DNA from 3 places in the Enterobacter sp. QK-SA4 genome. Region 2 is predicted to be linked to each of the others. Evidence: predicted binding sites of a transcription regulator. Region 2 holds the regulator's gene; each other region holds the start of a gene.

Region 1 (3,277 bases), 560 kb from region 2:
GCGTGACGGTAAAAGAGGGCGGTGGCGATATTCTGCCAACCGAGCTGGCGCATATCACAAAGCGTGAGGCAAAAGAGGGCTGTCGTCTGGCCTGCCAGGTCGCGGTACGTCAGAACATGAAGATAGAGCTGCCGGAAGAGATCTTCGGCGTCAAAAAATGGGAGTGCGAGGTTATCTCTAATGATAACAAAGCCACCTTTATTAAAGAGCTGAAGCTGCGGGTGCCGGAAGGCGAGCATGTCCCGTTCCGCGCCGGAGGATACATTCAGATTGAGTGCCCGGAGCACGCTGTGGCCTATGCGGACTTTGACGTGCCGCATGAGTACCGCGCCGACTGGGACAAATTCAATCTCTTCCGCTTTGTATCTGAGGTGAAAGAGCCGACGCTGCGCGCCTACTCGATGGCCAACTACCCGGAAGAGAAGGGCATCATCATGCTCAACGTGCGTATCGCCACGCCGCCACCGAATGTGCCGGATGCACCGCCGGGCGTCATGTCGTCATACATCTGGTCCCTGAAGCCTGGCGATAAGGTGACGATCTCCGGCCCGTTCGGGGAGTTCTTCGCGAAAGATACCGACGCGGAAATGGTCTTTATCGGCGGCGGTGCCGGTATGGCCCCGATGCGCTCGCACATCTTTGACCAGCTCAAGCGGCTGGGTAGCCAGCGTAAGATCAGCTTCTGGTACGGGGCGCGCTCGCTGCGCGAGATGTTCTATGAAGATGAGTTTGAACAGCTGGCGCGTGAGAACCCGAACTTCACCTTCCATGTGGCGCTTTCCGATCCGCAGCCGGAAGATAACTGGACGGGCTATACGGGGTTCATCCACAACGTGCTGTATGAAAACTACCTCAAACAGCACCCGGCGCCTGAGGACTGCGAGTTCTATATGTGTGGTCCGCCGATGATGAACGCCGCCGTGATTAAGATGCTGAAAGATCTCGGTGTCGAAGATGAGAACATCTTGCTTGATGACTTTGGAGGCTGATGATGCTGACGTTTCTGGCAACCTTTGTGGTGTTTGTGCTTGTCATCTTCGGCATGTCGTTAGGCTGGATCGTTAAGCGGAAAAGCATTCAGGGCAGCTGCGGCGGTATTTCCTCTATTGGGATGGAAAAGGTTTGCGACTGCCCGGAACCGTGCGATGCGCGGAAGAAAAGGATGGCCCGCGAACAGCAGCGCATTATTTAATTTTTTTGTAGGCCGGGTAAGGCAAAGCCGCCACCCGGCGTTCTCACATCTGCTTCTCAATCCTCATTTGTTTACTGTATACTTATCCAGTGATGAGTGAGGGCTTACTATGCGCAAAATAATCCATGTCGATATGGACTGCTTTTTTGCCGCAGTGGAGATGCGTGACAACCCGGCGCTGCGGGATATTCCCATCGCCATTGGCGGCAGCCGCGTTCAGCGTGGTGTCATCAGCACCGCCAACTATCCTGCGCGCAAATTTGGCGTGCGCAGCGCGATGCCGACGGCGATGGCATTAAAGCTCTGCCCTCATCTCACGCTTCTGCCCGGCCGGTTTGAAGCCTATAAAGAGGCTTCCCTCCATATTCGGGAAATCTTCTCCCGCTATACTTCTTTGATCGAGCCGCTGTCGCTGGACGAAGCCTATCTGGATGTGACCGACAGCTTGCACTGCCACGGCTCCGCCACGCTGATGGCGCAGGAGATCCGCCAGACGATTTTCAACGAGCTGAATCTGACGGCTTCGGCGGGCGTCGCGCCCGTTAAATTCCTTGCCAAAATTGCCTCCGATTTAAATAAGCCCAACGGTCAGTACGTCATCACGCCTGACGAGGTGCCGGCGTTTTTGAAAACGCTGCCGCTTGGCAAAATACCTGGGGTAGGAAAAGTCTCCGCCGCAAAGCTGGAAAGCATGGGGCTACGGACCTGCGAAGATGTGCAGCGAAGCGATCTCGCCATGCTGCTCAAGCGCTTTGGAAAGTTTGGCCGCGTGCTGTGGGAGCGCAGCCAGGGGATTGACGATCGCGATGTGAACAGCGAACGGCTACGAAAATCCGTCGGCGTTGAGCGCACCCTCAGTGAAGATATTCATGACTGGTCCGAATGCGAAACCATTATCACGGAACAGCTTTACCCGGAGCTGGAACGACGCTTAAGCAAGGTGAAGCCGGACCTGCTGATTGCCCGTCAGGGTATCAAATTAAAATTCAACGACTTCCAGCAGACCACGCAGGAACACGTCTGGCCGCGTCTGAATAAGGACGATCTCATTGCGACGGCGAAAAAGGCATGGGAAGAGCGCCGGGGCGGGCGAGGGGTGAGGCTGGTGGGATTGCACGTCACGCTGCTGGATCCGCAGTTAGAGCGACAGCTGGTTTTGGGATTGTAAAAAAGCCCGGTGCGCTATGCTTACCGGGCCTACGTTTTTCACCCTCTCCCTTTGGGAGAGGGCTGGGGTGAGGGTATTACTTAACAGGGATCGCTTTCAGCAGCTCAGTCAGCAGCGTCCAGTAGTGACCGACGCTTTCGATATGAACCTGCTCATCCGGCGAATGCGGACCGGTAATGGTTGGCCCGATGGATACCATGTCCATGTCCGGATACGGTTTCTTGAACAGGCCACATTCCAGACCGGCGTGGATCACCTGAATGTTCGGCGTGCTGTTGAACAGACGCTGATAGGTTTCACGCACCAGCGCCATCACCGGAGAACTTGCATCCGGCTGCCAGCCCGGGTAGCTGCCTTTTGCAGACGTTTTCGCGCCCGCCAGCGTGCCCAGAGATTCCAGCATGCTCACCACGTACTCTTTACCGCTGTCGATCAGAGAGCGGATCAGGCAGATGATTTCCGCGCTGTCGTTGCTCATGGTCACCACGCCCACGTTCAGTGAGGTTTCCACCACGCCTTTCGCCACGTCAGAGTTGCGGATCACGCCGTTTGGCGTCGCGTTCAGCAGCTGAACGAAGGTGTCACGAGACTGCGCGGTCAGCGCGGCTTTATCTGTAGATACAGATTCCAGCACCACGGTCAGGTTTTTCTCTTTCGCCGACAGTTCGTTTTTCAGGATATCCAGGTATACGCTGGAGAGTTTTTTCAGCTCGTCCGCTTTTGCCGCGGGAACCGCTACGGTGGCGAACGCTTCGCGCGGAATCGCGTTACGCAGGGTACCGCCGTTGAAGTCCACCAGACGCAAATCCAGCTCGGCCGCATGGCCTGCCAGGAAGCGCGCCAGCAGCTTGTTGGCGTTACCCAGCCCCAGGTGAATATCACCGCCGGAGTGGCCGCCTTTCAGCCCTTTCAGCGTC
Region 2 (3,277 bases):
TAAAGAACGCGCCCAGGCGGCGGAAAATCGGACCTGCTGGCCAGAAATTCAGGTTGATACCGGCAGCAATATGCGGCGGTACCAGTCCCTGGTGATAGAGCACGTAGGAAAGAAGCAGGTAGTCCATGTGGCTGCGGTGGCAGGGAACATAGACAATCTCATGGCCATCATGCGCCAGCTGGCGTACGCGCTCGGCGTTATGAACGTTGATGCCCTGATACAGGCGGTTCCAGGTAAAGCCGAGAATACGATCGGACAGGCGAATCATCTCGTAAGAGAAGTTCGCTGCAATCTCTTCCATCAGCGCAATGGCGTTCTGCTGGGCTTTCTCATGCGATATTTTCTTGCTGCGCGCTTCGTCTTCAACGGCGCGAGCAATCGCTTTGGAGGCCAGCAGCTTGTTGAACAGATCCTGACGCGCCGGGAGACGCGGCCCTACGGCAGCCAGGCGCTGTCGGGCGAAGTGCATACGCGCCACGCGCGCCAGTTTTTGCGCGATGATCTTGTCGGTACCGTGCTCGTCCGCCATTCGACGCAGCGAAACGGAAGGGGAGAAACGCACAAAGCTGTCGCGTCCCAGCCAGGAGACCGCGAAGAACTTCTGGATGCCATTAAGCATGCGCAGCGGCGGGTTCTCTTCACCTTTTTCACGGCCCGGACGACGACCAAACATCACCGATACCGGCACCATCTGCACATCCAGATCGGGGTTGCTGCGGTGCAGGTCAAGATAGTCGTGGAACAGCTTGATGGACTCTTCTTTTGGCGTGTAATAGGTAAACACGCGCGGTCCACCGTGAATGAACACGTAGCGCGGCAGCAGCGTACCGTCAACTTCAAGCGGTTCAAGCGGGTCAGGTAAGTCATGCGCCAGACACTGGGCGCGAAGCGTCAGTAAGTCTGCCTTCGAGTTATAAGGCAAAACGTACATAATAGGACGCGACGTATCGAGCCCCAATTCCAGCGCGGGTTCTGCTGGGATAGACTTGCTTTTTACCAGGATGCTTAATGGTAAATTAAGTAATTTGTAGTAAATTCGTGGCCAGCCGGACATAAACGATGTAAAGCCTCTGGTTAATAATGCAATTGCGGCGCAAGGATAACAGAAAGCGCGCAAAATTTCTGTTGTTACCCGTCATACTTCAGGCTGTAGCGAAACGCGCTACAGTTCCTGTTACTGACGCTTTTTTTCATAAAAGGTTCTTTTAATGGCCAATAATACCACTGGGTTAACGCGTATCATCAAAGCCGCCGGCTATTCATGGAAAGGTTTCCGTGCCGCGTGGATCAACGAAGCTGCCTTTCGCCAGGAGGGCGTCGCCGCTATCATCGCGGTGATCGTCGCCTGTTTCCTTGATATTGATGCTATTACCCGCGTACTTCTAATCGGTTCCGTGCTTCTGGTGATGATAGTGGAAATTCTTAATAGCGCTATTGAGGCCGTTGTTGATCGCATAGGTTCAGATTTCCATGAGCTTTCTGGCCGCGCAAAAGACATGGGCTCTGCTGCCGTGCTGCTGGCGATTATCACTGCTGTTATCACCTGGGTCACGCTGCTTTGGTCACATTTCCGATGAGCCTCGAGGAATAATTAAGTCCCTGGTTTTTTGTGCAGTTTTTGGTTCCAAAATCGCCTTTGACTGTATATACTCACAGCATAACTGTATATACACCCAGGGGGCGGAATGAAAGCGTTAACGACCAGGCAGCAAGAGGTGTTTGATCTCATCCGGGATCATATCGGCCAGACGGGTATGCCACCCACGCGTGCGGAAATCGCGCAGCGTCTGGGCTTCCGTTCTCCGAATGCTGCTGAAGAACACCTGAAAGCGCTGGCGCGTAAAGGCGTGATTGAGATTGTTTCAGGCGCGTCACGCGGTATCCGCCTGCTGGTGGAAGAAGAGACGGGCATTCCGCTGATAGGCCGTGTTGCTGCCGGTGAGCCTTTACTGGCACAGCAGCATATTGAAGGCCACTACCAGGTCGATCCTGGCATGTTCAAACCAAGCGCTGATTTCCTGCTGCGCGTCAGCGGTATGTCGATGAAAGACATCGGTATTCTTGACGGCGATCTGCTTGCGGTGCACAAAACGCAGGATGTGCGTAACGGCCAGGTGGTTGTCGCGCGCATAGATGATGAAGTCACCGTCAAGCGTCTGAAAAAACAGGGGAACACCGTTCAGCTACTGCCTGAAAACAACGAGTTCTCCCCGATTGTGGTCGATCTCCGCGAACACAACTTCTCTATCGAAGGACTGGCGGTTGGGGTCATTCGCAACGGCGAATGGCTGTAACCTCTTCCTGACAGGCTATGGCGCCGCTGTAGCCTGCTCCATTCTCGACTCCCGGTATTTTTCATGTCACTGCTGACGGCATCCGATAAGGCATTGTGGCGTCTTGCTCTGCCGATGATTTTCTCCAATATTACCGTTCCCTTGCTGGGTCTGGTCGATACTGCCGTTATTGGCCACCTTGATTCGCCTGTTTATCTTGGCGGCGTGGCGATTGGCGCGACGGCAACCAGCTTCCTGTTTATGCTGCTGCTCTTTTTGCGCATGAGCACCACCGGGCTCACGGCCCAGGCTTATGGTGCAAAAGATCCGCTGCGTCTGGCGCGCGCGCTGGTCCAGCCGCTGATCCTTGCGCTCGGTGCAGGGGCGTTAATCGTTTTATTTCGTGCGCCTCTTATCGACCTTGCGCTCCATGTTGTCGGCGGCAGCGAGGCGGTACTTGCTCAGGCGCGACGTTTCCTTGAAATCCGCTGGCTCAGCGCGCCCGCCTCGCTGGCAAACCTGGTTCTGCTGGGGTGGCTCCTGGGCGTTCAGTACGCCCGTGCACCAGTGATTTTGCTGGTGGTAGGCAACCTTCTCAACATTGTGCTGGATGTCTGGCTGGTAATGGGCCTGCATATGAACGTGCGGGGCGCGGCGCTGGCGACGGCAATTGCCGAATACGGAACCTTTATTATTGGTCTGTGGATGGTCTGGCGCGTGCTGGCGATGCGCGGCATCTCCCTGGCGCAGCTCAAAACTGCATGGCGCGGCAATATCCGTAGGCTGCTGGCGCTTAATCGTGACATCATGCTGCGCTCGCTGCTGCTTCAGCTCTGCTTCGGCGCGCTGACGGTTTTCGGGGCGCGACTGGGGCCAGAAATCGTTGCGGTCAACGCGGTATTGATGACGCTACTGACCTTTACCGCCTACGCGCTGGACGGTTTTGCCTATGCGGTAGAAGCGTATTCCGGGCAGGCTTACGGCGCGCGCGAAAGCGGGCAGCT
Region 3 (3,277 bases), 1.6 Mb from region 2:
ATGGTGTGACGCGGCACAACGATGCGGGATTCAATCTGCTCCCGACTCATTCCTTCCGGGCCTTTGGCCTGCTCCAGAATCAACTGATCCTCAACGCCTTCGCGTAAAAAGCGCGTCTGGCGACTCATTCTCGCACCAGAGGCCTGCAGTGCCAGCGCGACAAAGATCAGAGCATATATCACCCAAAAGCCGATATTCAGCTGTTGATGAAAATCCGGAGTGGGTGAGTTAAACCAGAAGACATTCAAAAATGGCGTATTAAAACGCATCATCTCAATCATGACATGAGCGAAATCAAGCATTACCGCATTGATACCCGGCTGTTTTTCGCTGTGATCGTACATAAATTTGAGTACAGAAATCAGCGTAGAAATGACGGCAGGAATAAAAATCACCCAGCCAGCAATACGTTTTAAGACCGCAATGCGTCCAGCTTGTTGATACGTCATCAGTTCCTCTTCATAAAGACGCGTTATTTGTGCCTAAGTCTACCTGCTGGTCATCAATTTCGCCCGCTCTTTAAAAGCAATATGCTAAATTGCAGATTGTGCTTAGCACGTATCGTCTGTCGAACACCCTGGATAAGGAGACGTTGTGATGTCGACACCGCGCCAAATTCTTGCCGCAATTTTTGACATGGATGGATTACTGATCGATTCAGAACCGCTGTGGGATCGCGCCGAACTGGACGTTATGGCCAGCCTCGGCGTGGATATCAGCCGCCGTAATGAACTTCCCGATACCCTGGGCCTGCGCATCGATATGGTGGTGGATCTGTGGTTTGCCCAACAGCCGTGGGTAGGTCCCAGTCGCGATGAGGTGACCGCACGCATTATCAGCCGCGCCATTTCTCTGGTGGAAGAGAACCGGCCGCTGCTGCCCGGCGTACGTGAGGCCGTCGCGCTGTGTAAAGCCCAGGGGCTGAAGGTTGGCCTGGCCTCGGCTTCACCGCTGCACATGCTGGAAAAAGTGCTGACGATGTTTGAACTGCGCGACAGTTTCGACGCGCTGGCGTCCGCTGAAAAATTGCCTTACAGCAAGCCGCACCCGCAGGTCTATCTGGACTGCGCCGCTAGGCTCGGCCTGGATCCCCTCAACTGCGTTGCGCTGGAAGATTCCGTTAACGGTATGGTGGCGTCGAAGGCTGCACGGATGCGCTCCATTGTGGTGCCCGCAGAAGAAGGCCGTCACGACCCCCGGTTTGCCCTTGCCGACGTGAAGCTTAACTCACTGGCAGAACTCACGGCGCATCACCTGCAGGGCGGTTAACGCCCTTCTCTGGTTTGTGACAAACAGTTACACCGTCACCTCTTCCGCCTACTGTATAAAAACCCTATACTGTATGAATTGACAGTTTTGTGGGTTTTATCATGACGGCGGAAGGCCACCTGCTTTTTTCTATTGCGTGCGCGGTATTTGCCAAAAACGCTGAACTCACCCCCGTGCTGGCACAGGGGGACTGGTGGCATATTGTCCCTTCCGCCGTATTGACCTGCCTGCTGCCCGACATTGACCATCCCAAATCTTTCCTCGGACAACGCCTGAAGTGGGTATCGAAACCCATCGCCCGCGCGTTCGGCCACCGGGGTTTCACGCACAGCCTGCTGGCCGTGTTTGGCCTGCTGACGCTTTTCTATTTGAAGGTGCCCGAAAGCTGGATAGTCCCCGCCGATGCCATCCAGGGGATGGTGCTGGGCTATTTAAGCCATATTCTCGCCGATATGCTGACGCCTGCGGGCGTACCGCTGCTTTGGCCCTGCCGCTGGCGTTTCCGTTTTCCGATCCTCGCACCGCAGAAAGGCAACCAGCTTGAGCGCGTATTGTGCATGGCGCTGTTTGCTTACGCCGTCTGGATGCCGCAAACATTGCCCGAAAACAGTGCAGTTCGCTGGTCATCCCAGATGATTAATTCGCTGCAATTTCAGTTCAATCGCTTTATTCATCACCAGATTGAACAGTAAACCGACAAAATTATCCCATTTGTCATAACCCATTCCATTTGGATATAAGCGCTACATCACACTTCTGCTAACCTTCCGCCAACAGGATCGGTAAAAACCGACCCAATAATAAATCAGGAGAACGGGGATGAATTTTCCACTCATCGCGAACGTCGTTGTGTTCGCTGTATTGCTATTGCTTCTTGCGCAGGCGCGCCACAAACAGTGGAGCCTGGCGAAAAAAGTGCTGGTTGGTCTGGCCATGGGTGTCGTATTTGGTCTGGCATTACAGGCAATTTATGGCTCCGATAATCCAGTTCTGAAAGATTCCATTCAGTGGTTCAACATCGTCGGTAACGGCTATGTTCAGCTGCTGCAGATGATCGTTATGCCGCTGGTGTTCGCCTCTATTCTGAGCGCCGTTGCTCGCCTGCATAACGCGACTCAGCTGGGAAAAATCAGCTTCCTGACCATTGGTACGCTGCTGTTCACCACGCTGATTGCCGCGCTGGTGGGTGTGCTGGTCACCAACCTGTTTGGCCTGACCGCAGAAGGCCTGGTTCAGGGTACCGCTGAAACGGCGCGTCTTACCGCGATTCAAACCAACTACGTTGGTAAAGTGGCTGACCTGACCGTGCCGCAGATGGTGCTCTCCTTCATTCCGAAGAACCCGTTTGCTGACCTGACCGGTGCGAGCCCAACCTCGATCATCAGCGTGGTTATTTTCGCCGCGTTCCTGGGCGTAGCGGCGCTGAAGCTGCTGAAGGACGACGCGCCTAAAGGCGAACGCGTGCTGACCGCGATCGACACCCTGCAAAGCTGGGTGATGAAGCTGGTGCGTCTGGTTATGCAGCTGACGCCTTACGGCGTGCTGGCGCTGATGACCAAAGTGGTTGCCGGCTCTAACCTGCAGGACATCATCAAGCTGGGCAGCTTCGTTGTCGCCTCTTATCTGGGCCTGGGCATTATGTTCGTGGTGCACGGCATCCTGCTGGGCGTAAACGGCGTCAGCCCGCTTAAATACTTCCGTAAAGTCTGGCCGGTACTGACCTTTGCCTTCACCAGCCGTTCCAGCGCCGCGTCTATTCCGCTGAACGTTGAAGCGCAAACCCGTCGTCTGGGCGTGCCTGAATCCATCGCCAGCTTCTCTGCCTCCTTTGGTGCCACCATTGGTCAGAACGGCTGTGCGGGTCTGTACCCGGCGATGCTGGCGGTGATGGTTGCCCCTACCGTTGGGATTAACCCGCTGGATCCGGTCTGGATCGCCACGCTGGTCGGGATTGTTACCGTAAGCTCCGCAGGCGTTGCGGGCGTTGGCGGTGGCGCAACCTTCGCCG

What was found. The regulator LexA, encoded in region 2, represses DNA repair genes until DNA is damaged. The targets are predictions, from matches to a motif close to TNCTGTATGTACATACAGNA.
Region 1: dinB (DNA polymerase IV) is a predicted target of LexA. The motif match lies at 1,265-1,284, and genes of this name have one in related genera.
Region 3: AC1VYI_RS15185 (metal-dependent hydrolase) is a predicted target of LexA. The motif match lies at 1,337-1,356, and genes of this name have one in related genera.

Annotation. Positions count from the first base shown of each region.
Region 1 covers NZ_JBXFXH010000007.1:3,854,570-3,857,846, reverse strand. The annotation lists gene nqrF (NADH:ubiquinone reductase (Na(+)-transporting) subunit F) at 1-989, shown strand, start outside; gene nqrM ((Na+)-NQR maturation NqrM) at 989-1,192, shown strand; gene dinB (DNA polymerase IV) at 1,302-2,360, shown strand; gene pepD (cytosol nonspecific dipeptidase) at 2,437-3,277, opposite strand, start outside.
Region 2 covers NZ_JBXFXH010000007.1:4,411,776-4,415,052, reverse strand. The annotation lists gene plsB (glycerol-3-phosphate 1-O-acyltransferase PlsB) at 1-1,054, opposite strand, end outside; gene AC1VYI_RS22885 (diacylglycerol kinase) at 1,209-1,577, shown strand; gene lexA (transcriptional repressor LexA) at 1,686-2,294, shown strand; gene dinF (MATE family efflux transporter DinF) at 2,358-3,277, shown strand, end outside.
Region 3 covers NZ_JBXFXH010000007.1:2,832,030-2,835,306, forward strand. The annotation lists gene AC1VYI_RS15175 (YniB family protein) at 1-449, opposite strand, end outside; gene hxpB (hexitol phosphatase HxpB) at 598-1,269, shown strand; gene AC1VYI_RS15185 (metal-dependent hydrolase) at 1,371-1,961, shown strand; gene AC1VYI_RS15190 (L-cystine transporter) at 2,089-3,277, shown strand, end outside.